Regions from separate parts of the Streptomyces sp. NPDC002580 genome, predicted to be linked through region 4. Evidence: riboswitches for the same ligand, from Rfam matches in the RefSeq annotation. Region 4 holds a riboswitch; each other region holds the start of a gene.
What was found. A riboswitch is a leader RNA that binds a small molecule or an ion and turns the genes downstream of it on or off. The one in region 4 is predicted to bind cyclic di-AMP.
Positions count from the first base shown of each region.

Region 1 (5,585 bases), on a different contig from region 4:
GAGCTGCGCGCCGTGGCGCCCCAGCTCCGGGCACTGCGCCGCGCCGCCTCCCTCACCCTGGAGGCGGCGGCCCGTGATGCCGGGCTCTCACCCGCCCATCTCTCCCGGCTGGAGACCGGGCAGCGCCAGCCCTCGCTGCCGGTGCTGCTCACGCTGGCCCGCGTCTACGGTACGACGGTTTCCGAACTGCTCGGCGAGACGGTGGCCGACCGTGACGCGATCGTGCGGGCCGGCGACATGGAACCGGCCCCGGCGGGCGGCTGGACCTACTGGAAGGCCGGCGCGGCCGGCCGGGGCATGCAGGCGCTGCGCGTGCACGTCCCGTACGGCTCGCAGGGCGACATCGTGCGGGTCCATCCGGGCGAGGAGTGGCTGTATGTCCTCCAGGGGCGGCTCAGGCTGCGCCTCGGGGACACCGCGCACGTCCTGGAGCCCGGGGACAGTGCCCACTTCGACTCGCTCACCCCGCACCGCATCGCCGCCGCCGAGCGCGACGGGGCCGAGCTCCTCTTCGTACACACCCTGCTGCAGAGCCCCGTCGCCGCGCTGTGCCTCGGCCCGGCCGCCGGCCACCTCACCCCGGGAGAGACGTCATGACCGAACCCGTAGAACCCCGCCGGTCCATGGAGGAGAAGTTCCCGCGCGCCCTGTGGGTGCGGCTGATCATCTACGTCGCCGTCGGCCACGTCTTCGCGGCCTTCATCTACCTGCTCTTCACGCTGGGCGCGCACAACCAGTAGCGCCCGGACCCGGCGCGATCGGCGGGGGCCCGGGCCGCCCGGGCTCAGTCCAGGAGTCGCTCGCGCAGGCGTTCGCGCAGCTCGGGCGTCAGCCCCAGACCCTGTTCCAGATAGGTGTCGACGCCGCCCCAGGTCTCCTCGATCGTGTCGAACGCGGCCGTCAGGTACTCCGCGCGCGCGTCGAAGAGGGGGCTGAGCAGCTCCATGACCTCGGGGGAGTACGCGGCGGCCGAGGTGTTGCTGCGGCGCACCTTGTAGCGGCGGTGCGTGGCGTTCGACTCCAGGTAGTCGGCCACGATCGCGTCGCGCTCGACGCCGAGGGCGAGCAGGGTGACGGCGATGGACAGACCGGCCCGGTCCTTGCCGGCGGCGCAGTGCATCAGCGCGGGCACGCTGTCCTCGGTCAGCGCGCGCAGCACCTGGGAGTGCTCGGCGGTGCGCTCCTTGATGATCGTGCGGTAGGAGTTGATCATGCGGTTCGCGCCCTTGCCGTCGCCGAGGATCGCGTGCAGCTGGTCGAGGTCGCCGTCACGGACCATCTTCCAGAACTCGCTCCCGTCGGCCGGGTCGCTCAGCGGGAGATTCACGTTCCGGACGCCCGGCAGTTCGACGTCCGGGCCCTCCAGCCGCTGGTCCGCCGCGTTGCGGAAGTCGAAGATCGTGTGGAGTCCCAGGGAGATGAGGAACGCGGCGTCCTCCTCCGTGGCGTGCGCGAGGTGGCCGCTGCGGAACAGGTGCCCGTAGCGCACTCGTCGGCCGTCCGCGGTGGGCAGCCCGCCCACGTCGCGGAAGTTGCGCACTCCGCCGAGCTCGGGCTCGGTCGACGGGACCTGCTGCGTCACGGGGGCTCCTCCCCTTCGGCCGTCGGTGTCACCGGGCTGGACTCGGCGTCGATCGTCGGCAGTTGTCTTCGGCTCGCGCTCCCGACGATACGACATGGGTTCCTGGGGCAATGAGTCGTCCACAGGCGGTCACATGACACCCCGCACCACCCCCGGTGAGCGGCCGTGACGGGGCCGCGGAGCGAACCCCCGGCACGGCGCGCGCTCGCCGCGGCGGTACGGAGCTCCGCGGGGGATCCGGTCAGCCTGCCGCATAAAGCGTATGAACGTCATGGAATCGGCTGAATCGACCGAAGTGACGCGCCGGTGCGTCATGGTTCGAGTGCGAGCCGCACAAGGGGTCGGATGTGGAAGATATCCGCCGGTGTCGCATGTGGCCGTTCTGTCTGAATTGGTGGGTAAATTCCAACTGTCCCTGAAATGGGGTGTCGTGGGACAAGTCGCGTGAGGAGCGTCATATTCGTGACGATGCGTTGCCGTCGTCCTTTCTCAACCCGCCCGCATTCCCGGGCCGGTTGAGGGACCGGAAAGATCGTCATTCCACGGAGGGTGACGGCGAATACCGCATGGATCAAGAAAGGCGAGCGCACGGAAATCGCCCATAGTTGTCGACACGCTCGCATCTCGCTTACGTTCTGCCTCAATCCGGACGGACGCCCAATCCTGCCGCCGCCCGGAATCCGCACACTCACCCGTACACGGCAGGAGCGGGGGACCCACAGGTTTCGTGCCTGGTCCGGTCTCCGGAACAGGCTAGGGGTACAGCCGCGCAGCAGCGCGGCCGGGCATCTCCAGTCCGCACCCGACAGCTCACCCCGCAGGCGCCGGAGAGGAAATCGTCATGCCCGCGAAGGGTAAGCACCGCCGTCCCAAGTCCTTGCGAATCAGCCGCTCGATCGCCGTGGCCGGTACCGGTGGCGCCGCGCTCGCGCTGCCGCTGATGGGAGCCGCCGGCGCCCACGCCGCGACCCCGGCCGCCGTCACGCAGCACGTCGAGAAGGCCCCGGCCGCCGCTCCCGCCGCCGCGAAGGCCGGCACGAAGTCCGGCACGACGAAGACGTACGCCGTGAAGTCCGGCGACTACCTCTCGAAGATCGCCGACGAGCAGAACGTCAGCGGCGGCTGGAAGAAGATCTACTCCGACAACCGCTCCGCCATCGGCGGCGACCCGTCGCTGATCCACCCCGGCCTGAAGCTGTCGCTCGGCGAGAAGGCCGCCGCCACCGGCGCCACCCACGCGTCCACCCGGACGGCGGCCCCGGCCGCGAAGCCCGCCCAGGCGACCCAGGCCGCGAAGACCGCGGAGGCTGCCCCGGCCACCGAGTCGGCCCCCGCCGCCAACGGTTCCGGCTACACCCTGCCCGTCGAGGGCTCCGGCGTCGGCACCAGCTACAAGACCGCGGGCAGCATGTGGTCCAGCGGCTACCACACGGGCGTGGACTTCGTGGTCCCCACCGGCACCACCCTCAAGTCGATCGCCGCGGGCACCGTCGTCTCCGCGGGCTGGGGCGGCGCCTACGGCAACCAGGTCGTCATCCAGCACGCCGACGGCAAGTACTCCCAGTACGCGCACCTGTCGTCCCTGTCCGTCTCGGCCGGGCAGACCGTGACCGAGGGCCAGCAGATCGGCCTCTCCGGAGCGACCGGCAACGTCACCGGACCGCACCTGCACTTCGAGATCCGCACCACGCCGGACTACGGCTCGGACGTCGACCCCGTCGCGTACCTGCGCTCGCACGGTGTCACCGTCGGCTGACGCCGTGACCCGTACCCCCACCGCATCCTGCTCCTGACGGCAGGACCGCATCCGTAGGCCGGACCCCACGATCCCCGGGGTCCGGCCTGCGGTGTTTCCCGCACAAGGCGCGCGAACCCCCGTGGGGATTCCCCGCGTGATTTCCCGGCCCGAGTGTGATCGCTGCTTCAACAGCCCCTCTCGGGGCCCTATTCCAGAGTTGACCAACACTTGGTCAGTGGCTTATGTCACCGCCCGTCAACCCCTCCCTACGGTCGCGTAGCTCACATCGAAAGGTGAATGATGGCTCGATGTGGCAGACGATTCGAAGAGTGACAACAGATCAGTGATCGGGTCGTACGTGGCGGTGGGGGACAGCTTCACCGAAGGCGTCGGCGACCCTGGCCCCGACGGGGCCTTCGTCGGTTGGGCGGACCGCTTCGCGGTGCTTCTCGCGGACCGGCGGCCCGAGGGCGACTTCGACTACACCAATCTCGCCGTGCGCGGCAAACTGCTCGACCAGATCGTCGAGACCCAGCTCGTGCGGGCCAAGGAACTCGGCCCGGACATGGTCTCGTTCTGCGCGGGCGGCAACGACATCATCCGGCCCGGTACCGACCCCGACGAGGTCGCGGAGCGCTTCGAGCGCGCGGTCGCCGACCTCACCTCCGCCGTCGGCACCGTCATGGTGACCACCGGCTTCGACACCCGTGACGTCCCCGTGCTCAAGCATCTGCGCGGCAAGATCGCCACGTACAACGGACACGTGCGGGCCATCGCGGACCGCTACGGCTGTCCCGTCCTCGACCTCTGGTCCCTGAAGACCATCCAGGACCGCCGCGCCTGGGACGGCGACCGCTTGCACCTCTCTCCCGAAGGCCACACCCGGGTGGCGCTCCGCGCCGGACAGGTGCTCGGCCTCGAGGTGCCCGCCGACCCGGACCAGCCCTGGCCGCCCCTGCCGCCGCGCGGCACGCTCGAGATGCGCCGCGACAACATCCAATGGGCGCGCGAGTACCTGGTCCCGTGGATCGGACGACGGTTGCGCGGGGAGTCCTCGGGCGACCACGTGGCGGCCAAGGGAGCGCTGTCACCGGACGACATCAAGCTGCGCATCGAGGCGGTGGCCTGATCCGGCCCGCCCGGTCGCGGGGCCCACGGGCCGCGGGCCGGGCGGCGCCCGGCGTCGACCCAGTACGCCTAGCGCGCCGCGGCCGTCAACGCCTCGCGTTCCAGGCCCAGTTCACGGGCGAGGGCCTCGTCCACCCACTCCTGGGTCCGGGCCCGTGACACGGCTCCCGAGTACGCCGTCATCTGGACGGCGAGACCGTCCAGCAGCGCCGTGAGCTTGAGGGCCGTACTCGCCGGGTCCGGGCAGCGGAACTCGCCCGCGGCGACGCCCTCCACGATCACCTCGGTTATCGCGGCCTTCCACTCCCGGTCGAGATCACGCGTGACCTCGCGCAGCGCGGGCTCGCGCAGGGCCGCGGCCCAGCCCTCGATCCACAGGCGCCAGCCCTTCGCCTGTCCCGTCGGGGCGTACCAGCGCACGGCGGTACGGAGGCGCCGCAGGGCTGTCGTCCGGCGGCCGAGCAGCTTGCGGAGATGGGCGAGGTCGTCCTCGGCCGCGTAGGCGAACGCGGCGGCGACCAGCTTCTCCTTCGTCGAGAAGTGGTAGAGGACCAGCGCGTTGCTCACCCCGAGGGACGAGGCCACGTCGGCGATCCGTACCGCCGCCACGCCCCGCGCCTCGATCTGCTCGACGGTGGCCCGCAGCAACTCCTCGCGCCGCTCCGCCACGCTCAACCGCACTCTCGCCACGCGGCAACCCTACACAGCCCCTTCGGGAGGCCCCGGCAGGAGTTGGCGCCCCGCCCGCCTTCCCCGGCACGCTCGCCGGGAGGGACCGGACCCGGCCGGGGGCGGTTCGGCGTCCCCGCGGATCCGCCCGCCCTCGGTCGGCGAACCGGCGGTCGCCCCCGGCCCGTTGCCTGATCGGGAGGGCGAGCCCGGGGACGCCGCACACCACGGGGACAGGGTTCCCGCGCGGGCGCACTCTTGTACGATCCGGCGATGAGCCTGCCCCGTAGCGTCCTCCGGATGTCCGCCGGACTGCTCCTCGCGTCGGTCTGCGGCTGTGGTGCGGGTACTCCGCGGCCGGCCGGGCCGTCACCGAGCGCGTCCGCCGGTCGTACGGGCGACGGGCACGACGCCTGGTCGTACAGCTATGTGTCCGACGAGTTCACGTACGGCACGAACATCGACGAC
Region 1 covers NZ_JBIAQZ010000002.1:875,553-881,137, reverse strand. The annotation lists gene ACFYW7_RS10300 (helix-turn-helix domain-containing protein) at 1-597, shown strand, start outside; gene ACFYW7_RS10295 (DUF6126 family protein) at 624-740, shown strand; gene ACFYW7_RS10290 (tyrosine-protein phosphatase) at 785-1,582, opposite strand; cyclic di-AMP (ydaO/yuaA leader) riboswitch at 2,262-2,419, shown strand; gene ACFYW7_RS10285 (peptidoglycan DD-metalloendopeptidase family protein) at 2,424-3,338, shown strand; gene ACFYW7_RS10280 (SGNH/GDSL hydrolase family protein) at 3,664-4,449, shown strand; gene ACFYW7_RS10275 (TetR family transcriptional regulator C-terminal domain-containing protein) at 4,518-5,138, opposite strand; gene ACFYW7_RS10270 (hypothetical protein) at 5,391-5,585, shown strand, end outside.
Region 1: another riboswitch for cyclic di-AMP. It lies ahead of ACFYW7_RS10285 (peptidoglycan DD-metalloendopeptidase family protein); the one in region 4 lies ahead of ACFYW7_RS33245 (M23 family metallopeptidase).

Region 2 (5,585 bases), on a different contig from region 4:
TCTTCGTCGGGCAGCCGGACGCGCCGCGGCTGTTCGGACCCGGGGCGTATCCCCCCGGCCGGCTGCGGCTGGTGGAGACGCGGCCGGTCGGGGACGTCGTCCTCATCCGGTACGTCCCCACCGCGCCGGGCACCGGCGAGGTCGCCTCCGCGGCCGACCGGCTGTGGCTGGAGGTCGCCTGCGACCTGGCGGCACTGTGCCCGCCCTCGGAGACCGCGTTCAGCGTGGGCGCCGTGGTGGTCGCGGCCGACGGGACCGAGCTGGCCCGGGGGCACTCCCGCGAGGGGGGCGACCCCGTCGTGCACGCCGAGGAGGCCGCCCTCGCCAAGATCGACCCGGCCGAGACGCGGTTGTCCGGCGCCACCGTCTACAGCAGCCTGGAGCCGTGCGCCCGCCGCGCCTCCCGGCCCGCGCCGTGCGCCCGGCTCATCCTCGACGCCGGTGTGCGCCGGGTCGTCACGGCCTGGCGCGAGCCGGACACGTTCGTCGCGGACGCCGACGGGAACGGGCTCCTCGCCGAGGCGGGCGCGGACGTCGTCGTCCTCCCCGAGTGCGCGGAGCGCGCCGAGGCCCCCAACCGGCATCTGCGGGGCGGGGCCCCGGAGCGTGCGTCGGGGGACGGCCTGTCCTAGTCGCGTCGCCCGCCGAGCTCCCGCCGGTCGCCGGTCGCCCTGTACGGGCGCCGGATGCCGGGCGGGGCGGACGGCGGGGGCGCCCGCGGCCGCTGCTGGAGGGGCGCGAATCGGCGCGTGTGAATCGGGTCCCGCGAATGGCGTACACTGGTTTCAACGACGCGGGGTGGAGCAGCTCGGTAGCTCGCTGGGCTCATAACCCAGAGGTCGCAGGTTCAAATCCTGTCCCCGCTACTGAAGGCCAAGGGCCGGAACTCGGATTCACGAGTTCCGGCCCTTGGTGTTTGTCCGGAAGTCGGTTCCCGGAGCCCGATCTCCGTTCGCCGCCGTCCCCCGGTCGGGCCACACCGGTCGCCCGCGGCCTCCCCTCCGGGTCTGCTGGACGAGTGGGGCAGCCAGGAGGCGAGCAGCGGACCGGGGAACTCCCCGACCGGACCGGCGGACGGCCGGCCGGTGCCCCCGGGCCGGGAGCCGTCCCGCCGACCGGACCGGCGGGCACGACGTCCCGCAGGATCTGGCTCGCGCGTACGGGCGTCCGGGTCCTGCCCGCCCTGCTGGTCGTCGCCGGATTCCTCTACGACTACTTCACTCCCTCGGCGTTCACCGCGGCCCCGCTCTTCACCGCCGCGCCGCTGGTCGCCGCGCCCCTGTACTCGCTGCGCGGCACCGTCCTCACCGGCGCCCTCGCCGTCGGCGCCGTGCTCGTCGTCCACCTCGTGCTCGGCATCGTCACGCAGGTCGACGCGGTCACCGAACTCGTCACCGTGGCGACGGCCGCCGTCCTCGCGGTCCTCATCAACATCCTCGTCCGGCGCGGTGACGAACGGCTGGCCTCCGTCCGGGAGATCGCCGAGTTCGCGCAGCGCGCCGTGCTGCCCGAGCCCGACGCGCGGATCGGCGGTCTCGACGTCGCGGCGCGGTACGAGGCGGCGCAGGCGGACGCGTCCATCGGCGGTGACCTGTACGCGGCGCAGGACTCCCCGCACGGCGTACGGCTGGTCGTCGGCGACGTGTGCGGGAAGGGGATGACCGCGGTGGCCGCCGTCGCGGTGGTGATCGGCGCGTTCCGGGAGGCGGCCGAACAGGAGGCGACCCTGGAGGCCGTCGCGCGGCGACTGGAGCGGGCGCTGACCCGGGAGGGCACCCGGCGCGACAGCGTCGACGTGTTCGAGGGGTTCACCACCGCGGTCCTCGCGGAGATCCCGTACGACGAGGACGTCGTGCGCGTCGTCAACCGCGGCCATCCGCCGCCCCTGCTCCTGCACCCCGACGGGACCCTCGTCACGCTCTCGACCGAACCCTTCGCGCTGCCCCTCGGGATGGGCGCGCTGGGCACCTGGCCCGACCGCGCGACGCCCGCCCCGTTTCCGCGCGGGACGACTTTGCTCCTCCACACCGACGGACTGTCCGAGGCCCGTGACCGGGACGGGGAGTTCTACGATCCGGCCGCGCGGCTGGCCGGCCGGACCTTTCCCGGTCCGGACGTCGTGCTGAGCGTCCTCGCCGAGGAGGTCCGCCGGCACACGGGCGGTGCCCTGTCGGACGACATGGCGCTGCTCGCCGTCCGGCGCTCCTGAGACGGGCTCGCCCGGGATGCCGGGACCGCTCGGGCGCCCCGCCGGGCAGGGCGCGCACGGCTCACCACGCCGCTGTCACGAGGAGTGACCGGACCGTACCCCTCCGCGCAACAACTGACGCGCTGTCAAATAAATTCATTGGGGCGGCGCGTGGTCAACTCGCCCGTTTTTCATCGTTCATGACCCCAAAGTCCTGGCCGAACGGCGTTAATGATCAGTCAGAACAGCTTGGAATCCGGTACCGGAGTCTATTAACGTTCGATAACGCAGCGCGGTCGTCCCAGCCGTCACAAGCGACGGCTCCGTGCGCACGCGTCGAATCCCGAAAGGGAACCGGGGAACCACTAATTTGGGGTGAATCGAGCGTCTCGCGCCGTGGAAACACGGTCGCCTCACGCGCGTAGGAGACCTTCCTGCTCCGAACCCGTCAGCTAACCCGGTAGACGAGAAGGAAGGAAAGGAGTGCGCCAGGTGGCGTCCGACCGGCCCGCTCAGCCAACCTCGTCACCGCCGAGTGACACGCACACCTTCGGCTACTCCTCCGGCAAGGACGAGGGTCCCTGGGAGGAATGGAATCCCACCGAGGACTCCCTCGCTCCCGTCCGCGGCCGGCACCGTGTGGGCAAGCAGCGCGGTGGGGGACTCGCCCGCAGCTCCACGGTCCTCGGTGTCGGGGTCATCGCCGCCGTCGGCGCGGGTGGCATGGCCACCGCCGCACCCGGCAAGGCGCCCGTCTCGATCTCGCTGCCCGACCTGTCGTCGGTCACCGACTCCGCCAAGGCCCTGATATCGGACGGCGGATCCAGTACTCCCCAGGGTTCCACGACCCCGCTCACGACCGCCGGTCTGACCCACGCCGACACGGCCGACGGAGCCACCGACGCCGGTGAGGCGCTGCGCTCCCGCATCATGCAGCAGGCCGAGTCGCAGCAGAACCAGGTCGACAGCGCCAAGCAGCAGGCGGCCCAGACCGCCGCCGCGAAGAAGGCCGTCGCGCTCGCCACCGAGCAGCAGGACGCCGCCGAGGCCAAGGAAGCCGCCGCGAAGCAGAAGGCGGAGGACGAGGCCAAGGCGAAGATCGAGGCCGCGCGCCTCGCCGAACTCGCCAAGAGCTACACGCTGCCGACCTCCTCGTACACCCTGACCTCGACCTTCGGCGAGGCCGGTGCCCTGTGGTCCTCCGGCTACCACACCGGTCTCGACTTCGCGGCGCCCACCGGCACGCTCATCAAGGCGGTCCACAGCGGCACCATCACCGAGGCCGGCTGGGCCGGGTCGTACGGCTACCGCACGATCCTCACCCTCGACGACGGTACGGAGCTGTGGTTCTGCCACCAGTCGTCGATCAGCGCCAGCGTGGGCCAGAAGGTCGCCACCGGTGATGTCATCGGACGCGTCGGCGCCACGGGCAACGTCACCGGAGCGCACCTCCACCTCGAGGTCCACGCCGGTGGTGCCGCCACCGGGATCGACCCGATGGCGTGGCTCCAGAGCAAGGGCCTCAACCCCTGACCCGTACGGACCGCCGCGTTCGTACGGAGTCCCGGCCTCTGGTGCGGTCCTGACCTCGTACCGGTGCTGACGCTCCGAGGGCTCCCGGCCGTACGGCCCCGATGCCCGCGGATCCCGGTCGGCGCGGACCGGGACGTACGGTCGTCGGCCCCGCACGTCCCCTGTTCTCCGGCGGTCCTGACGGCATCCCCCTCCCGACGTCAGGGCCGCCGGTCCGCCGCCGGCCCGGGGCGGCGAAGGCGTACGCGAACCATCGGTCCGCCCAACTGATTGCGGAATACATCAATTCGGTGCCGGGTTGATTCCGGCATGACTTCTCTTCGCAAGCTCGGCGCCTCCGACCTCGAGGTCTTTCCCCTCTCCCTCGGCGGCAACGTCTTCGGCTGGACCGCCGACGAGACCCGTTCCTTCGCCGTGCTCGACGCCTACGCGGCCGCGGGCGGCAACTTCCTCGACACGGCCGACTCCTACTCGGCGTGGGCCGGGGGCAACCAGGGCGGCGAGTCCGAGACGGTCATCGGCAGGTGGCTGAAGTCGCGCGGCAACCGCGCGGACATCGTGGTGGCCACCAAGGTCAGCCAGCACCCCGAGTACCCGGGGCTGTCCGGGGCCAACATCAAGGCGGCGGCGGATGCTTCGCTGCGCCGCCTGGGCACCGACCACATCGACCTCTACTACACGCACTTCGACAAGCCGGACGTGCCGGTCGACGAGATCATCGGCGCCCTCGACGAACTGGTCAGGGCCGGCAAGGTGCGGTACATCGCGGCCTCCAACATCTCGCCCGAGCGGCTCCAGGAGTCCCTCGACCTCTCCGACCGTGAGGGCCTCGCGCGGTACGTCGCGCTCCAGCCGCACTACAACCTGGTCTCGCGCGACACCTACGAGGGTGCCCTCCAGGACATCGCCTCCCGGGCCGGCCTGGCCGCCGTCCCCTATTACGGCCTCGCCTCCGGTTTCCTCACCGGCAAGTACCGGCCGGGCACGACGGTCGACTCGGCCCGGGCCGCGGGCGCGGCCAAGCACCTCGACACGGAACGCGGACCGCGAGTCCTCGCCGCGCTCGACGAGGTGGCCGAGGCCCACGGCGTCGCGGTCCCGACGGTCGCCCTCGCCTGGCTGGCCGCCCGGCCCACCGTCGCCGCGCCGATCGCCTCGGCCCGGACGGTGGAACAACTCCCGGCGCTGCTGGGGGTCGCGGACCTGGTCCTGGCCGACGAGGAGCTGACCCGGTTGTCCCGCGCGTCGGCCTGACCGGCGCGGCCACGTGGATGCCGGGCCCCGGTCGTGCCGGCTCCCGGTGGCGCGGGTGACAGGGCGGTGCCGTGGTTACGAGCGGTACGGGCCGTACGCGGGGTACGGCGTCGGGGGCCCGTACGGCTGGGCCTGGGCCGGGGCCTGCGGGTAGGCGTACGGCTGCGGGGCGCCGTACCCGTACATGGGGGGCGGCACGAGGATCGGTGCCGTGACGTGGGCCGCGTGGGCGAGGGCCGGCCGGGCGATCTCCCGGCGCCGCCACAGCTCGCCCAGCAACTCGCGCTCCCGTACGGCGAAATCGGCGCCCGCGCGGCCGAGGCGCCCCCGGTGGCGCAGGAACGCCAGCGAGGTCGCGTACGCCTCGTACTCCGCCACCGAGCGGGCCGCGGGCTTTCCGAGGTGGTGGCCGGCGTACTCGCGGGCGAGCCGCCGCGCCCGCATCGAGCCGAGGGCCCACGGCTCGGTCACGCCCAGCCACCCGGCGGCGGTGTACGCGGGCAGTTCCGCGCGCACCGTGCGCAGCTCGCGCTGCCGGGTCCACAGGACCAGCCAGGTCAGCAGCCCGAACACGGGCACCATGAACACCGCGTACACCCCGAAGAATCCG
Region 2 covers NZ_JBIAQZ010000003.1:21,940-27,524, reverse strand. The annotation lists gene ACFYW7_RS11020 (dihydrofolate reductase family protein) at 1-632, shown strand, start outside; tRNA gene ACFYW7_RS11015 (tRNA-Met) at 793-866, shown strand; gene ACFYW7_RS11010 (PP2C family protein-serine/threonine phosphatase) at 1,019-2,209, shown strand; cyclic di-AMP (ydaO/yuaA leader) riboswitch at 2,513-2,670, shown strand; gene ACFYW7_RS11005 (M23 family metallopeptidase) at 2,681-3,721, shown strand; gene ACFYW7_RS11000 (aldo/keto reductase) at 4,031-4,975, shown strand; gene ACFYW7_RS10995 (PrsW family glutamic-type intramembrane protease) at 5,051-5,585, opposite strand, start outside.
Region 2: another riboswitch for cyclic di-AMP. It lies ahead of ACFYW7_RS11005 (M23 family metallopeptidase); the one in region 4 lies ahead of ACFYW7_RS33245 (M23 family metallopeptidase).

Region 3 (5,585 bases), on a different contig from region 4:
AGCCACAGGGCGTAGTTCCAGCGGGCCTCGCCCGGGTCCTCGGGGTAGCTCTCCCGCTCGTACCGGGACTCGGTGTTGTAGCCGATGGCCACGTACGGGTGGCGCTCGTCGCCGTCGATCCGCCAGATCCGGAAGGAGAGGGCGTAGATCTCCGGGCGCAGGGATTCCGGAAAGCGCCGGATCACGGCTTCGGCGGCGGAGCGGAGATGGCGCCGGAACGGGGTCACCGCGCCGGAGGCAAGCGGAGGCCGCGTCGCGGAAGGCTCAAGTGGCATGTTTTTCCCATGACTTGTGGAAAGTGGCGGGCGATTCCCGTCGCGGGCCGGTCTCGGCGGTCACGCTGGGCCGGCGTCGAGGGCTGGCGGCCGCCGAGTTCGCCTGTCACCGGGCGGTGTTGAGGTGTTGTGGTCGGTCGTGTGCGGGAAAGTCGGTGTGGGCGGAAGCGGACGGTGCGTGATCCGAAGCGGTCGCAACGCGCTTACCACCGTACGGTGAACGGCGTTGCTGACGGGATACCGGACGTCGTCCGGTTCACGCCGGGCCCATGTGTCGTTCGATCCGTATTCTTCGGATCATGGCCGCTCCGACTGCATATTCACTCATCGCCACTGACCTGGACGGAACGCTGCTGCGCGGCGACGACACTCTCTCCGACCGGTCGCGGGCCGCGTTGGCGAAGGTGGCCCAGGCGGGTGCCCGGCACCTCGTGGTGACGGGCCGCCCCGCGCCGCGCGTGCGACCGCTGCTCGACGAACTCGGCGGTGAGGGACTGGCGGTGTGCGGACAGGGGGCGCAGCTGTACGACGCCGGGGCGGACCGGATGCTCTGGTCGGTGACCCTGGACAGGGAACTGGCGGAGACGGCGCTCGGCAAGATCGAGGCGGAGGTCGGGATGCTGTACGCGGCGGTCGACCAGGACGGCGTGGACGGGCTGACGCTCATCGAGCCGGGGTACGTGATGCCGCATCCGACCCTGCCGGCGGTGCGGGTGCGGCGGCGGGACGACCTCTGGTCGGAGCCGATCAGCAAGGTGCTGCTCCGTCACCCCTTGTTGTCCGACGACGAGTTGGCGTCGGCGGCGCGAGGAGTGGTCGGCTCGCTCGCGACGGTCACGATGTCCGGGCCCGGCACCGTCGAACTCCAGCCATGCGGGGTGACCAAGGCGACGGGCCTCGCTCTGGCGGCGGCGCATCTGGGGCTCAGCCCCTCGGCGACGCTCGCCTTCGGAGACATGCCCAACGACATCCCGATGTTCGACTGGGCCGCCCGTGGCGTGGCGATGGCCAACGCCCATCCGGAACTGAAGGCGGTGGCCGACGAGGTCACGCTGTCGAACGAGGACGACGGGATCGCGGTCGTCCTGGAGCGCCTCTTCGGCTTCTAGGGGTCGTCGGCCGAGGGGCCCGACGCCGGCGAGTCGGCGTGCGGCGCCCACGACGACGCACCCGTCGGCGGGCCCGGGTACGGGCCGCCGACGGGTGCGGGTGCGATCGGTGCCGCGGTGTGATCAGTAGGCGCCGTTGACGTTGTCGATGGAGCCGTAGGTCTTGGCCGCGTAGTTGCAGGCCGCGGTGATGTTCGCGACCGGGTCGTAGGGGTCCATCGACGTGCCGGGGACGTGGAAGGCCCGGAACGTGGGGTCGATGACCTGGAGCAGGCCCTTGGAGGGGGTGCCCGCGACGGCGTTGGAGTCCCAGTTGTTGATGGCGAGCGGGTTGCCGGACGACTCGCGCATCACGTTGCGGTGGATGCCGTCGTAGCTGCCCGGGATGCCGTGCTGGGCCATGATGTCCAGCGAGTGCTTGATCCAGCCGTCGAGGTCGTTCGTGTACGTCTTGGCGGAGGCCTGGACGGCCGTCGTCGCGGCCTTCTTGGCGACTGCCGGGGTGGCCTTCGCCGTCGTGCCCGCGGCCGTCGGCTTCAGCGTCTTCGTGCCCACGGTCAGCTTCAGGCCCGGGCTGATCAACGCGGGGTTGTCGCCGATGACGGCGCGGTTCGCCTGGTACAGCTTCTTCCAGCCGCCGCTCTCGGGGTGCTTCTGCGCCACCTTGGAGAGGGTGTCACCCGCGACCACCTTGTAGGTGATGAGCTGGACGTTGGGGACCACCGCGGTCTTCGCGGCCTTGGTGACCTGGGGGGCCTGCGCCGGGGTGGCCGCGTGGGCGCCGGTCGCGCTCACGAGCGGGAGGGCGAGGGCTATGCCACCCGTACCGGCGGCGATCATGCCCCGAGTGATGATGTTGGACTTCGTGTGGCGGTGCTTGCCTCGTGCGGGCATGACTGGTGTCCTCTCCGACGCCTGCGAGGTGAGCTGTCGGGTTCGGGCGGGAGATGCCCGGCCGCGTTTTCGGGCGCGGCTTCACCCCAGCCGGTCCGGTGTGTCCGGATCGGCGGCTTACCTGTGGTTCCCCCGCTCCTGCCGTGCGTGGGTGGGTGGGTTTCCGGGCGGCGGCAGGATTCGGCGATCCGCCCGGGATCGACGGAAACGTATGCGAGAGCACATGTCCGGAACAAGGCCAGATTTGGCTTTGAAGATCTATTTCGCCTGTTTAGAGCCAGGGGGAAACGTCCGATTAAGGCGGAATTGAATCCTCAACTTGCCTTTGGTGAACGGGTTGGCGGGGGAGGGGTGCGAGGCGGCGGACCGGTTCGCGGGTGACTCAACTCACGAGGTCGAGGGTCATCAACGCGGCATGCCGGGCAAGTCGGGCATTGCGCCCTTGGGGGTGGGGTGTCGGGACGCCTCAAGGCGCCCGGCGAGCCCCTTGCGGAGGGGTGCGGGCCGCGGGGCGCGTGGCAGGGTCGGACCAGGGCGGGTGACGTCGTGCGCCGAGGGGGCGACGAGAGGGAACTCCCTTACCCGTAAGCCCTGTTCGTCCGGTTCTGTCAGCCGGCCGTGCGCGGGGTCCTCTTCTCCCGGGTCCGGTGGAAGACGACCTCGTCGCCGTCCTTGCGGACGAGCTCGTCGGACAGGACGAAGTCCCGCGCGTCGCACCTGATGGCGGAGGTCGTCTCGACGCGGGCGTCCCACGGCAGGTCCGGGCGGTGCAGCCGGATCGACCAGGTCGAGCGGGCGCGGGCGGACGACGGGTCCGACTCGTCGATCGTGTACGTCTCCCGCGCGTCCTCCGTGTGTTCGAGGCCGTCGGGATGCACGCGGGTGCCGCCGTGGCGCGGGTTCGCCTCGAGGCGCCAGGTGCCCGCGGCCACGTCGCGCAAAACCAGGCGCCGCGGGCGCGGTTCGTCCAGCGTCTCGGAGTCGGTCGCGCCGAGGGGCTCCGCCTCCTCCGGTTCCCCGAACGTGATGGACGGGTCCGACGCCCTTGTCCGTAAGGGGAGTTCGAGGGTGCTGCCGATCGGTTCGAGGGTGAAGCCCGCCGCCGAGCCCGGCCGCGGCCAGATCCAGGGCCAGTACGCCGAGGAGACGCTCAGCCGGATGCGGTGGCCCGCCGGGAACGCGTAGCCGATGGCGGACAGGTCGAACATCACGTTCTCCGTGGTGCCCGGACTCCAGGGGACCGTCCGGTCGCGGTCCCGGCGGGCCGACAGGTTCAGGGCGCCGCGGGTGACGAGGGTGGACGCTCCGTCCGGGGCCACGTCGCACAGGCGGGCGATCACCTGGCCCCCGGGTGGGCCGGACGTCAGCCGCAGTGAGACCCGAGGGCGGCCCAGCACCCAGGTCTCCGCCGGCACCGCGAACTCGAAGCAGGCCGACCGGGCGTCCTCCTCCCGCTGGTCCGGCGGCAGGTCGGCGTCGTCGCCGGAGGGGAGGAGGCGGCCCGCGTCGATCCCCGTGTGCTGAGGGGACCGCACCGGCACCGGGGCACCCTGGAGCGCGTACGCGACCTGGGTCACCGAGGGCGAGGGCCAGGCCGGGCCGCCGACCCGGCGGCCCGCAAGGTCCCCGTGCACGGCCGCCGGGGGGTGCGCGTCCATCACGTACGAACGCAGGAGAGGAGCGGAGAGCGCGCCGGTGTCCTCTTCCCGGAGCCGGTGGTCCCACCAGCGCAGCGTCTCCTGGCGGCTCGGGCGCGGGAGCGGCGATGCGGAGGGAGTCGCAGCCGCCCCAGGCGATCCCGAACATGCCGACCCTGCCGGTGCACCAGGACCGGTCGGCCGGCCAGCCGATCACTTCCACGCCGTCGGCCGGCTCGGTCTCCGAGCACCCGTCCGTCGGCGCGCCCTCCGAGTTGCCGTACCCGCGCGTGTCCACGCGGACGGAGGCGTAACCATGACCGGCGTACCAGGGGTGCCGCTGCCGGTCGCGCGGGGCCGTCCCGTCGGTCGGGCGATGCGGGTGGTACTCCAGGAGCGCCGGCCGGTACGGGGTCCTCGGTCAGCGGAGGCCAGATCCTGGCGTACAGACGGGTGCCGTCCGAGAGGGGGACGAGGACGTCCTCGTGAGTGATCTCGTGGGGAAGGACGTACGGATACGCATGGGCGTCACCTCGGAGGACGGGGTGCATCGTGTGGCGCGGCCGGGGAAGAGAGGAGAGGAGGGGCGCGGGCGGGCCTGGCTCGTTCCGGCGGGGCTGCGGGACGCGGTCAGCCCTTCCGGGGACTTCTCCGTGGGGCGTCGGACACCGGTCCAAATCTACTGATCATGAACATACCGCCGGTGATCCGCATGTGCCCGCGCGTCGGGGTACTCGTCGTTGGGGCGGGCAGGTACATCTCGTGTGCCTTACGGGTGTACTCCCGTATACCTGCTGGCGGAGCGAAGTCGGCCAGGGGACGGTGGGCGCTCGTGGTGATCGAAACGTGACCGGATACGCTGACTTGAGTGATGGCAGCGACACATCGACAAACCGTGTCATCGACCGAGTTCGCCATGTGATCGTCAGCAGACAGGAGAACCTCTCGTGACCGTCGTCGGGCCGTTCGGGCTGAGCGTGCGGGACCAGGCTCTCGAAGCCGATGTCCAGGCCGGATTGGCGGCTGTCGAGGAGGGCTTGCTCGAAGCCACCAAGAGCGAGGTCCCCTTCATCACGGAAGCCGCCCAGCATCTCGTGCGGGCCGGCGGGAAGCGGTTCCGGCCGCTGCTCGTGATGCTCGCCGCGCAGTTCGGTGACCCCTACGCGCCGGGTGTCGTGCCCTCGGCCGTCGTCGTCGAGCTGACCCATCTCGCCACGCTGTACCACGACGACGTCATGGACGAGGCGGAGGTGCGGCGCGGGGTGGAGAGCGCCAACACCCGCTGGGGCAACTCGCTCGCCGTCCTGACCGGTGACTTCCTGTTCGCCCGTGCCTCGTACATCCTGGCCGACCTCGGGCCCGAGGCCGTCCGGATCCAGGCCGAGGCGTTCGAGCGGCTCGTCACCGGGCAGATCCTGGAGACCGCGGGGCCGCGCGACGGGCGCGACCCGGTCGATCACTACCTCGACGTGCTCAGCGGAAAGACCGGTTCGCTGGTCGCCGTCGCGTGCCGGTTCGGGGCGATGATGTCGGGCGCCGACGAGACCGTCGTGGACGTGCTGACGCAGTACGGCGAGCGGCTGGGCGTCGCCTTCCAGCTCGCGGACGACGTCCTCGACATCGCGTCCGACTCGCACGAGTCCGGGAAGACGCCGGGGACCGATCTGCGC
Region 3 covers NZ_JBIAQZ010000011.1:154,298-159,882, forward strand. The annotation lists gene ACFYW7_RS30595 (hypothetical protein) at 1-227, opposite strand, end outside; gene ACFYW7_RS30600 (HAD family hydrolase) at 575-1,384, shown strand; gene ACFYW7_RS30605 (transglycosylase SLT domain-containing protein) at 1,508-2,278, opposite strand; cyclic di-AMP (ydaO/yuaA leader) riboswitch at 2,282-2,442, opposite strand; partial or broken gene ACFYW7_RS30610 (CocE/NonD family hydrolase) at 2,887-4,438, opposite strand; gene ACFYW7_RS30615 (polyprenyl synthetase family protein) at 4,863-5,585, shown strand, end outside.
Region 3: another riboswitch for cyclic di-AMP. It lies ahead of ACFYW7_RS30605 (transglycosylase SLT domain-containing protein); the one in region 4 lies ahead of ACFYW7_RS33245 (M23 family metallopeptidase).

Region 4 (5,585 bases):
GCCCCCCGCTACGGTGTCCGCCCCGGCGGCTGCCGCAAATCACCGGGCTGCCCCGCCCCGCCCCGCCCGGGGGCGCCGCGGCTCAGCCGTTTTCCGTGCCCCGCCCTTGAATTCCGCCCTCGACACGCGCGAACGTTCGCGTATCGGCCACGAAAATAGCGCGCCGGAATTCCCGGAGCGCAGACAAAAGGGCATGCGGAATAAGCCCCCGGTCGAATATCTCTTTGTATACGGCGCCCTTGTTAATGCCGCTGACCCGTCATGTTTACGGGATGTTGCGAACTTCTCACACGTTCCGCCCGGTCTCCCCCGCCCGGAAAGCGGAGCCGGTGCGCGGACGTCGCACGCTCGGCGTGCAGGGCCGTGATCGCACGGGCCCGCTCACCGTCGCCGCGGGCGACCGCGTCCACGATGCCTCCGTGCTCCGCCCAGGACGCCGCGGGGTCGGCGGGCGCCTCCACCGCGTACATCCAGGCGATCTTGTGCCGCAGCTGGGCGAGCGTGGAGGTCAGCGCTGGGCTTCCGGAGGCCTGGGCGAGCGTCTCGTGGAACCAGCCTCCCAGCGAGCGCAGATCCTCGCTGTGCCCTCTCCTGGAACGCTCCTGGCCCAGCCTGACCAGACCCCGGAGCACCTTGAGGTGGGCCTCGGTGCGCCGCTGGGCGGCCTTCGCGGCGCCCAGCGGTTCCAGCAGCACGCGCATCTCCAGGAGGTCCGCGGCCTCCTGCTCGGTGGGTTCCGCGACGCACGCGCCCGCGTGCCGGCGGGTGACCACGAAGCCCTCGGCCTCCAGCGTGCGCAGCGCCTCGCGCACGGGGACGCGCGAGACGCCGTAGCGCCGCGCGAGCAGTTCCTCGGTCAGCCGGCCGCCACGCTCGTAGACACCGGCGACGATGTCGTCACGGATCGCCGTGCATACCGAGTGCGCCGGAATACGCATGACCGGACCTCCGCTTTAATCCCCGCGAAACGCCATCGATTGACGCTTGTTCAGCGACTCTATTGCAGCGGGCGGGAATTTCCGATGGCAGGCCTGAATCCATGGATATTTTTTGGACAGACCGACTCCGGAAACGACGATGCCCCGGCTCGGTGAGCCGGGGCATCGAAAGCGGTGAAGAAGCGGCGAAGCGGTCGTCAGAGGTTGACGCCGTGCGAGCGCAGGTACGCGACCGGGTTCATGTCCGAGCCGTACTCGGCGGTCGTACGAGCCTCGAAGTGGAGGTGCGGTCCGGTGGTGTTGCCGGTGTCCCCGGACAGTCCGATCTGCTGTCCCGGAGTGACCGTCTGGCCCACGGAGACACCGATGGACGACAGGTGGCCGTACATGGTGTACGTGCCGTCGTGCATCTTGATCACGACTTGATTGCCGTAGGCGCCACCGTCACCGGTCGTGACGATCGTGCCGGCACCCACCGCGTGGACCGGGGTACCGAGTCCGGCGTGGAAGTCGACGCCGGTGTGGCTGCCGGAGGACCAGAGGCTGCTGGTGGCCTCGTAGCCGGTGGAGACGTACGAACCGCTGATCGGCATGACGAAGGTGTTCAGGCGCTTGCGCTCGGCCTCGCGGGCGGCGCGCTCCTTGTCCGCGCGGGCCTTCGCCGCCTGTTCGGCGGCGTTCTTTCGGGCTTCCTGCATGGCCTGCTGCCGGGCGGCGGCCTCGTCGGCGGCCAGCCGCTGCGCGAACGCCTGGGCGTCGATCTGGTCCGCGACCGAGTCGCCGATGGTGACGGCCTGGGTCAGCCCGGTCCGCTCGACGGGGGACTCCGCGGCGAACGCGGGAGCGGCCAGGGTCCCGATGACGCCGGTGGTGGTGAGGGCCGCGACGCCGACGGCGCTCGTGGTGGTGCTGTGCGTCCGGCCAGGACGACGGTGCTTGCCGGTGCCACAGGAGAACGCCATGTAGGGGCTGATCCTTTCCTTCCCTCTCGCCTACCGGGTTAGCTGACGGGTTCGGAGCAGGAAGGTCTCCTACGGACCCCCTCCGGGGAGGGCGTCCGATTCACCCCAGGGACTACGTATGGGTCCCCGGCTCCCCTGGCTCGCGCCATGCGGGGACTCGGCGATGACTGTCCGGTTGCCGCGGGCGCGGCGCACTGCATGACGAACAGTCGGAACGAAGCTAAACGCGGTGTCTTTCGAACAACAAACAGATCACGGTTTTTGTAGCGCATCCCACACGACAGAAAGGCAACCTCCGTACCAATGCGGACATCTTGGGGGCGGTGGCCGAAAAATAAGGGGCCCAGGTGACTCATACGTCACCTGGGCCCCTCGGGTCGCGCGGGCCCTACTCGGCCGTCACCACGCTGACTTCACCGATCCCGAGAGCCTTGACGGGCTCCGCGATCTGCGCGGCGTCGCCCACCAGGACGGTCACCAGACGGTCCGTCGGGAAGGCGCTCACGGCGGCGGCGGTGGCCTCCACGGTGCCGGTGGCGGCCAGCTGCTGATACAGCGTCGCCTGGTAGTCGTCCGGCAGGTACTGCTCGACCTGGTCCGCGAGCGTGCTCGCGACAGCCGCAGCGGTCTCGAACTTGAGCGGCGCCACCCCCACCAGGTTCTGCACGGCGACGTCCCGCTCGGCGTCGGTCAGCCCCTCGGCCGCGAGGGTGCGCAGCACCTTCCACAGGTCGTCGAGCGCCGGACCGGTGTTCGGGGTGTCCACGGAGCCGCTGATGGCGAGCATCGCGACGCCGGTGCCGTCCGGCGCGGCGCGCAGGACCTGGCCGAAGGCCCGCACTCCGTAGGTGTAGCCCTTCTCCTCGCGCAGGACGCGGTCCAGGCGGGAGGTGAGCGTGCCGCCGAGGCAGTAGGTGCCCAGCACCTGCGCGGGCCACACACGGTCGTGCCGGTCGGCGCCGACCCGCCCGATGAGGATCTGCGTCTGGACCGCGCCGGGGCGGTCGACGATGATCACGCGGCCTGTGTCGTCTGCGCTCACCGGCGGCACCGGACGCGGCTCGGCGGGCGAACCGGTCCAGGAGCCGAGCGTGTCGCCGAGCAGCTCGTCGAGATCGACACCGGTCAGGTCGCCCACGACGACGGCGGTGGCCGTGGCGGGGCGTACGTGCCTCTCGTAGAAGGCGCGTACGGCCGTGGAGTCGATCTTCTGGACGGTCTCCTCGCTGCCCTGGCGCGGACGCGACATACGCGCGCTCGCCGGGAACAGTTCCTTGGAGAGCTCCTTGCCGGCACGACGGGCCGGGTTGGCCGTCTCGTGCGGGATCTCGTCCAGCCGGTTGCGCACCAGCCGCTCGACCTCGCTGTCCGCGAACGCGGGTGCCCGCAGGGCGTCGGAGAGCAGGCCGAGCGCCTTGGCCAGACGCGAGACGGGCACTTCGAGGGACAGACGTACGCCGGGGTGGTCGGCGTGCGCGTCGAGCGTGGCCCCGCAGCGCTCCAGCTCCGCGGCGAAGTCCTCGGCCGAGTGGTTGTCGGTGCCCTCGGAGAAGGCCCGCGCCATGATCGTGGCGATGCCGTCCAGACCCGCCGGCTCGGCCTCCAGGGGCGCTGCGAGGATCACCTCGACGGCCACCACCTGCTGACCGGGGCGATGGCAGCGCAGCACGGTCAGACCGTTGTCCAGGGTGCCGCGCTGGGGGGCCGGGAACGCCCAAGGCTTGGGCTGGCCGGCCTGGGGCTGCGGGTGGAAGTCCATGGGGGCGAGCTCGGTCACTTCGCCGCCTCCTCGTCGGTCTCGTCAGCGGCGTCGGTGGCTTCGGTGGCGGTGGGCTCGTAGACGAGCACCGCGCGGTTGTCGGGCCGCAGGCGAGCCTTGGCGATCTCCTGGACCTCCTTCGCGGTGACGTCCAGGACACGCTGCACGGCGGTCAGGGCGAGCTGGGGGTCGCCGAACAGGACGGCGTACCGGCACAGTTCGTCGGCGCGGCCGGCGACGGTGCCGAGCCGGTCCAGCCACTCGCGCTCCAACTGGGCCTGCGCGCGCTCCATCTCCTCGGCCGTGGGACCCTCCGCGGCGAACCGGGCGAGCTCCTCGTCGACGGCCGCCTCGATGACCGGGACCTCGACGTCACCGGACGTCTTCACGTCCAGCCACCCCAGGGAGGGCGCTCCGGCGAGCCGCAGCAGACCGAAGCCTGCCGCGACGGCCGTACGGTCGCGGCGCACCAGCCGGTTGTAGAGCCGGGAGGACTCACCGCCGCCGAGCACGGTCAGCGCCAGATCGGCCGCGTCGGCCGCGCGCGTGCCGTCCTCCGGGAGCCGGTAGGCGGCCATCAGGGCGCGCGCCGGGACCTCTTCCTCGACGACCTCGCGCAGCTGCTCACCGATGGTGTCGGGCAGCGAGCCGTCGCGCGGCGCGGGCTTGCCGTCGTGCCCGGGGATGGAGCCGAAGTACTTCTCGACCCAGGCCAGCGTCTGCTCCGGATCGATGTCCCCGACGACCGACAGAACCGCGTTGTTGGGCGCGTAGTAGGTGCGGAAGAACGCGCGGGCGTCCTCCAGGGTGGCCGCGTCCAGGTCCGCCATCGACCCGATCGGCGTGTGGTGGTACGGGTGGCCCTCGGGGTACGAGAGCGCGGTCAGCTTCTCGAACGCGGTGCCGTACGGGACGTTGTCGTACCGCTGCCGGCGCTCGTTCTTGACGACGTCGCGCTGGTTCTCCATGGACTCGTCGTCCAGCGCCGCGAGCAGCGAACCCATGCGGTCGGCCTCCAGCCAGAGGGCGAGCTCCAGCTGATGGGTCGGCATGGTCTCGAAGTAGTTGGTGCGCTCGAAGCTCGTCGTGCCGTTGAGGGAGCCGCCGGCCCCCTGGACGAGTTCGAAGTGACCGTTGCCGTGCACCTGTCCGGAGCCCTGGAACATCAGGTGCTCGAAGAGGTGGGCGAGTCCGGTCCGGCCCTTGACCTCGTGGCGCGAGCCGACGTCGTACCAGAGGCACACCGCCGCGACCGGGGTCAGATGGTCCTCGGAGAGCACCACGCGCAGGCCGTTGGCCAGGCGGTGCTCGGTCGCTGTCAGGCCGCCGGAGCCTGCCTCAGCTGTGGCCGTGTGACCCATGGGCATGTACGTCCCTTCGATCGCGGAACTGCGTCATTCCTGTCGGTCCTGCCACTGTATGCAAGCGTGCGGACAGCTGGCGAAGTTCCCGCACCTCGTACGCCGAGAGCGAGACTTGCACGTGTCCCTGACATATTGCCGAGAACCCTCCGAGCACCACCGCGCAGAGGCCCCGGGGCCGCCGGGCACCGGGCCCGAGGGCCGTTCGGAAGCGGTCTCCGCGGCGCCCGTGGAGCGTCCCTCGGAGGCGCTACGGACGGGTCGCGGTCCACGTTGTCAGTGGGGCGGTCCACAATGGTGCGCGTCAGAACCCGCTCATGCCCCGGCAGAGACTGTGAAGGAGCCGCAGCAGCGATGGCCCGCCGCAGCACGAAGACCCCGCCGCCCGACGACTCGTACGAGGAGAAGATCCTCGACATCGACGTCGTGGACGAGATGCAGGGCTCCTTCCTCGAATACGCGTACTCGGTCATCTACTCGCGAGCCCTGCCGGACGCCCGCGACGGCCTCAAGCCGGTGCACCGTCGCATCGTGTACCAGATGAACGAGATGGGCCTGCGCCCCG
Region 4 covers NZ_JBIAQZ010000013.1:58,483-64,067, forward strand. The annotation lists gene ACFYW7_RS33240 (GntR family transcriptional regulator) at 243-938, opposite strand; gene ACFYW7_RS33245 (M23 family metallopeptidase) at 1,136-1,900, opposite strand; cyclic di-AMP (ydaO/yuaA leader) riboswitch at 1,913-2,073, opposite strand; gene ACFYW7_RS33250 (M16 family metallopeptidase) at 2,289-3,677, opposite strand; gene ACFYW7_RS33255 (M16 family metallopeptidase) at 3,674-5,020, opposite strand; gene ACFYW7_RS33260 (DNA topoisomerase (ATP-hydrolyzing) subunit A) at 5,375-5,585, shown strand, end outside.